Linked DNA regions of Dinghuibacter silviterrae. The protein of the gene in region 1 interacts with the protein of each later gene in a pairwise test. Links are inferred from orthologs where the notes say so. Each region holds a gene or a part of one and is shown on either strand. Other genes may lie near its edges.

Region 1 (3,196 bases):
TTCTTCGAAGCCTTTGCGGGGAACAAACGCAAGTTCGACAAGGCGGTGCTCGTCAATGTCAAGGGGGAAGATGTCTGGCAGGTGGGCTTCATCACCCAGGAAGACACGGCGGAGTTCGATTTACCGGGGTATGTCGCGGTGTATGTCCCCCAGTCTTACGCACTGGCGGGCCAACTCTACATTGTACCACGATCGAAGGTCCGGCTGTTGCCAAAGGTCAGTGCAGCGGAGGCCATGCGTTTTGCGATCAGCGGAGGTGTTACGGAAGTGGAAGTAGAGGAAGAAAAGATTCCTAGTGCATAGCCGCCCAGACTTCCAGCCCCCACGCCAGGCACAGGTGTAGCAGCACGCCCACGTAAATGCTCCGCGACTCCAGGGCAATGATACCCAGTAAAAGTCCGCCGAACAAGCTACTCACGCACTCTGCCATCGGTTTGCCAAAATGTACGGTGCAATAGAAAAGAGCCATCGGCAAGACCGCGTGGGCCCTGTCCTTGTCCGCCATGCCCAGGATCAGGAATCCGCGGAAAAAGAATTCCATGCTAAAGAGGTCGAGGCCGTAGCTGCCTTCAAAGAGGGCGAGGGGCGCGGCACCTCTCATTTTTGCCCGCGGGTACATCAGCAAAAAATCCGGCTGCCCCGCCGCATACCACAGGAGCGGGATCATCGCGAGCAGGAGATAAGGATAGTACGACCAGGTATCCGGTTGCTGCAGCCCATACAACGATTGCCGACCCCGGTCCCGGAGCAGCCAGAAGACGATGACAGGTATGATAAGGCAACACGAGCGAAGCGTGTATAGTGCCGTCAGCCCGTGTATAGGTAAGGTCGACTGGAGTCCGAATAAGATAGGGGCGATCAGAATGATCAAGTAGCTGCGGTGAACGCCGCGCATAAAAAGATGCTGCAACCCAAAGGCCGCCCAATAAGGCAACGCATACAGGAGGCAAGCCCGCGGAAACCGCGCCCCCCATCCGGATACACCCCTCACCCATTGCGCCTCCAGCCGGTAGGCGTAGTTCGCATATACCAACAGGGCGGCCAGGGCCAGGATGCTCAGCAGGTACCATGGACTTTTAGTGGCGGTCCAGTAGGTCCGGAAGTATGCGAACAGCGGTCGCATGGTTTTATTCAGTGGGCGGTGTGTTCAGTGCGTCCCAAAGCAGGTCCTTCAGCGCGGGAAGTCCCTGCCCGGTGATGGACGAAAAGAAAACGTGCGGAATACCTTCCGGCAACTCCTTTTCGATCCCCGCTTTCAGCTCGTCGTCCAGCATGTCGCTTTTGCTGATGCCGATGACAAACTGTTTGTCTAGCATTTCAGGGTTGTATTCTTCCAGCTCCCGTTCCAGGATCCGGAACTCTTCTCCATGATCCGCGCTGTCCGCGGGGATAAGGAAAAGCAGCACCGGGTTACGCTCGATATGCCTCAGGAAGCGATGCCCCAGGCCCTTGCCTTCGGCCGCGCCTTCGATGATGCCGGGTAAATCGGCTACGCAAAAGGACTTTCCACCCCTATAGTCCACCATCCCCAATTGAGGTATCAGGGTTGTGAAGGCATAGTCGGCGATCTTTGGCTTGGCCGCGCTGATGGACGAGAGCAGGGTTGACTTGCCCGCGTTGGGGAACCCCACGAGGCCCACGTCCGCCAGCACCTTTAGTTCGAGGACCTTCCACCCTTCGACCCCCGGCTCCCCGGGCTGGGCGTGTTCGGGGACCTGGTTGGTGGGGGTGGCAAAATTCGAGTTCCCCAGCCCGCCCCGGCCGCCCTTTAGCCAGATGATCTCCTGGCCGTCTTCCAGGATTTCGGCTTCTTCTTCCCCTGTTTCTTCGTCCCGGGCTACCGTGCCCAGGGGGACTTCTATATACGTGTCCTTTCCAAAGCGGCCGGTGCAGTTGTTCCCGCTCCCGCCCTCTCCGTTCTCCGCAATGACGTTTTTATAATACCGCAGGTGGAGCAGCGTCCATAGCTGGGCGTTCCCTTTCAGGATGATGTGCCCGCCCCTGCCTCCGTCTCCGCCGTCGGGGCCGGCCTGGGCGTTGTACTTCGTCCGCATGAAGTGCTTGCTCCCCGCGCCCCCGTGGCCGGATTTGCAAAACACGCGGATATAGTCGATGAAGTTGGTTTTTTCCATGTAGGGTGCAAAAATACGGGATTCCGCGCGGCCTGAGGCCGCCAAGCGGCGCGCGCCCGGTCCTCGTGGGCGCTGCGGCGGAGCTACTCGCGCCCGGGGTCCTTCCAGCTTTTGTACTCACCGGCGGCCGCATCGTAGCCCGGCGGCACCTCCCGCAAGGGCTCGCACGCCCGCGCGCCGCCGTGCATATCCGCCGGGAGGCGGCGGTAGAGGGCTGTGCCTTTATTTTTCCATACCAACATATCGTCCGGGACTTCCCGGATGATCCGGCCCGGGTTACCCACGACCAGGCTGCGGGGTGGGATCTGCATCCCCTCCGTGACCAGGGTCAGGGCGCCGATAATGGACCCTTCCCCGATAACCACCCGGTCCAGGACGACGCTGTTCATGCCCACCAGGCAGTGCTTGCCGATCCGCGCGCCGTGGATAATGGCGCCGTGGCCGATGTGGGCCTCTTCCTCCAGGACCACCGTGATCCCGGGGAACATGTGGACCACGCAATTTTCCTGGATATTACAGCCGTCGGCGATGCGGATGCCGCCCCAGTCTCCCCGGAGCATGGCACCAGGGCCGATGTAGACGTCCTTGCCGATGACGACGTTCCCGGTGACGACGGCCTGGGGATGGACATAGGCGGTTTCGTGGACGACGGGGGTGTGGGCACCAAAAGTGTAGAACATGTTATTGCCCCTTGAAAACAGGCGTGCGTTTTTCCAGGAAAGCCTGTACGCCTTCCCGGTAGTCTTCCGTACCCGCCGCTTGTTGTTGTAGGATATCCTCCAGGTGCAGTTGCTCCTCGAAGGTTTGATGAAACGACTGTTGAAGGGCTTCCTTGGTCAGTGCCAGCCCCCGCGTGGGCATATCCCCCAGTTGCACGGCCAGCGCCCAGGAGGCCTCCGCAAAAACATCATCCGCGAACACCTTATAGATCATCCCCATCCGTTCGGCCTCCGCGGCGGGGACTTTGTCCCCGAGCATGGCGAGGGCGGATGCCCGCTGCCAGCCGATCAGACGGGGGAGGAAGTAGGTGCCCCCGCTGTCCGGGATGAGACCAATCTTGGAAA
Region 2 (3,209 bases), on another replicon or contig:
CATACTTTGGATAAAATATGGGTCACTGAAAATCAATGCTTCATGACTGAATTCTGTCGTTCAAGATGTATTAGGCCTAACGTAAAGGATCGCAAAGATAATCATTATCCAAAAAATAACCAACATTTTACGGTCATTTTGGCGTCTGGCCACCAGGGCGCATTCCACCCCCCCGGGATGGGTGCCGGGGGGCGCCCCCGCCTACAAAGCGGACTCCCGGACCACCAATTCCCCCTTCAGGAGGTGGTGCGCGTCATTTTTGAGCCCGTTTTTGATCTCTTCCAGGAGAATTTGCATGGCCGTGCGCCCGATATCCTCCACCGGCTGGGCCAGGGCGGTGATGCTCGGGGTATGCAGCCGGAAGATGTCATGGTCGTCGAAGCTGACGAAGGCCATTTGGTCCGGCACCTTTAATTTTAGCTTTTTGAGACATTCGAGTCCCAGGATCCCTAAATAATTAGTCAGGAAAAATACAGCATCCTTCTTCGGCCCCCCGTCCAGGAATTCGGCCACCGACTCCAGCGCCTTTTCCCGGGAAGCGTCAAACGGGATGATCTTGACCAGGTCCTTGCGGAAGGGCAGCTTGGCGGCCTTGAGGGCGTCCTTGTAGCCGTTCATGCGCTGTTCCATGTTGATCATGGCCAGATCCACCGTCACCACGCCGATTTGCTGGTATCCCTCCCCGACCATCCGGGTGATCGTGTCAAAGACGGCCTGGTAGTTGTCCACCAGCACATAGTTGGTGGTCAGGTTGGCAAAATACCGGTCCACCAAAACGACCGGTTTTTTCCCCGCGATCAGCTTTTCGATATCCCCCTCCAGCCCCTCGGTGGGGGTAATGATATACCCGTCCACCTGGCGGTCCTGGAGCATCTGGATCAGCTCCTTGGCCTTTAGGGTATTGTTCTCGGTGCTGCAGTAAAGTACCTTATAATTGTACTTTTTAGCCTCGTCCTCGATCACCTTGGCGAGGTTTCCAAAGAAATGGTTCGAGATATTTTCCACGATCAGCCCCAGCGTGTGGGTTTTCCCTGTCCTGAGGCCCCTGGCCAGCTGGTTGGGCTGGTACCCCAGTTGCTTGGCCAGTTTGGTGATCTTTTTGGCCAGCGTATCGCTGATCCGCATTTCTTCCGCTTTCCCATTGAGCACAAAGGACACGGTTGCAGTGGACACACCCGCCTTCTGTGCTATGTCTTTAATGGACAACTTCTTCATGTATTCATTACTCCGGTCATGTAATTTATCATTTAGTTTGCACTCATACAAATCGTTTTAGCAGGCCGGCATAAAAGAAGCCGCCCTTTTGGGGCGGCTTCGTGAAAATACTATAAGGAGCGTCCTTATTTGATTTCTACATCGGCACCAGCTTCCTTCAGCTTGGCGGCGAGTTCCTCGGCTTCTGCCTTGGAGATGCCTTCCTTTACGGGCTTCGGAGCGCCGTCTACCAGGTCCTTGGCTTCTTTCAGACCCAGACCGGTCATTTCCTTTACAATCTTTACGACACCCAGCTTGCTGGCGCCGCCGCTCTTCAGGATCAGGTCGAAGGAGGTCTTTTCTTCAGCTTTAGCTGCTCCGCCACCACCGTCGCCGGAGGCTACTACTACAGCGGCTGCTGCGGGTTCGATGCCGTAGTCGGCTTTCAATACGTCGGCGAGATCCTGTACTTCTTTTACAGTCAGGCCAACCAGTTGTTCTGCGAGTGCTTTAACGTCTGCCATGTTTTTAAATTTTTAGAGTTTATAAATTCCACCTTCATAGCGCGGGCTCCGGTGGATACATTTTGCTGATTATTCTGCTGCGGGTGCCTCTGCGGCGCCTGCATCGGGTGCACCGGCTTCGACACCGGCGGCTTGCTTCTCGTGATGATGCAACAGGGCGGCCAGTACGCGCTTGGCGGGCGACTGGAGCAACCCGAGGACTTCCCCGATGAGCTCTTCCTTGGTCTTGATCTTGGTCAGGCTCTTCAGGTTCTCATCCCCTGTGTAGACATCGCCATTGATAAAGGCGGCTTTCAATTCCGGCTTTTTCAGGTTCTTGTCGTTCCGGAAGGAAGTCAGGATCAGGGCCGGTTCCTTCGGGTTCTCGGAGAACATCAGGGCGGTCACCTTGTGCAGGGAGTCATAGACACCGCTGTACTTGGTGCTGTCCAGGGATTCCAGGGCCTTTTTGATGAGGGTGTTTTTGGCAACCTTCATCTCTACCTTCTTGTCGAAACAAGCGCGGCGCAGGTTGGAGACCTGCTCTACGGTCAGGGACTCAGTGTCCGTAACGTAGAAGTTATTATATTGAGCGAATTTCCCTTTCAGGACTTCGATCACTTCGTTCTTTTGCTCTTTTGTCATGATAAGTCGTTTTAATTCGTTACAGATTTGGTATCGATCATGATACCGGGGCTCATCGTGCTGGCCATGGACAGACCCTTCAGGTAAGTTCCCTTAGCCGTGGAGGGTTTCAGTTTGACGATGGCATTGATGAGCTCCTGGCTGTTTTCGGAGATCTTGTCCGTACCGAAAGAGACCCTTCCGATAGAGGCATGAATGATACCAGCCTTGTCTACTTTAAACGCGATCTTACCACCCTTGACCTCGTTCACGGCGGCGGAGACGTCGTTGGTCACCGTACCGGTCTTGGGGTTGGGCATCAGGTTGCGGGGGCCGAGGATCTTACCGAGCTTACCGATCTTAGGCATGACGGAGGGCGTGGCGATGATGACATCGACGTCGGTCCAGCCGCCTTCGATCTTGGTGATGAACTCGTCCAGACCAACGAAGTCGGCGCCGGCGGCCTTTGCATCATTTTCCTTGTCGGGCGTGCAAAGGACGAGCACCTTTTTGGTCTTGCCCGTTCCGTGGGGCAGGGTTACCGTGCCGCGAACGGCCTGGTCGGCCTTTTTGGGGTCGACACCCAGGCGGATATGAAGGTCAACAGAGCTGTCGAATTTGGTGCAGTTCACCTCTTTTACCAGGGAACTCGCTTCTTTCAGCGAATACAGTTTGTTCTGATCCACTTTGCCTTGGGCTGCTTTTCTTTTCTTAGTGATGGCCATGTGTCAGGTCTTTTGAGGTGAACAATTAATTTTCCCAGGGGGCTTTACCGTCCACGGTGATTCCCATGCTGCGGGCCGTACCGGCCACCATGCGCATAGCACTCTCTACCGTGAAACAATTCAGATCGCTCATTTTGTCCTTGGCGATGGCTTCCACCTGGGT

What was found.
Region 2: the proteins of obgE (region 1) and rplL interact in binary tests that used the Escherichia coli proteins (3 or more experiments, as listed by UniProt). The link is inferred for Dinghuibacter silviterrae from one-to-one orthologs.

Annotation. Positions count from the first base shown.
Region 1 is NZ_SODV01000001.1:1,051,312-1,054,507, forward strand. Bases 131-3,003 are described here. They hold obgE (GTPase ObgE), read right to left. Parts: upstream 2,133-3,003; coding sequence 1,128-2,132; downstream 131-1,127. Other genes in these bases: EDB95_RS04645 (DUF502 domain-containing protein), read left to right, coding at 131-303; EDB95_RS04650 (CPBP family glutamic-type intramembrane protease), read right to left, coding at 293-1,123; EDB95_RS04660 (acyltransferase), read right to left, coding at 2,216-2,812; EDB95_RS04665 (enoyl-CoA hydratase-related protein), read right to left, coding at 2,814-3,003. Also shown: more of EDB95_RS04645, read left to right, coding at 1-130; more of EDB95_RS04665, read right to left, coding at 3,004-3,196. UniProt on the Escherichia coli protein: An essential GTPase which binds GTP, GDP and possibly (p)ppGpp with moderate affinity, with high nucleotide exchange rates and a fairly low GTP hydrolysis rate.
Region 2 is NZ_SODV01000002.1:247,211-250,419, reverse strand. What follows is about bases 30-2,915. They hold rplL (50S ribosomal protein L7/L12), read right to left. Parts: upstream 1,719-2,915; coding sequence 1,341-1,718; downstream 30-1,340. Other genes in these bases: rplA (50S ribosomal protein L1), read right to left, coding at 2,354-2,915; rplJ (50S ribosomal protein L10), read right to left, coding at 1,788-2,342; EDB95_RS18250 (LacI family DNA-binding transcriptional regulator), read right to left, coding at 202-1,215. In the rest of the region: more of rplA, read right to left, coding at 2,916-3,046; rplK (50S ribosomal protein L11), read right to left, coding at 3,072-3,209. UniProt on the Escherichia coli protein: The binding site for several of the GTPase factors involved in protein synthesis (IF-2, EF-Tu, EF-G and RF3). Is thus essential for accurate translation.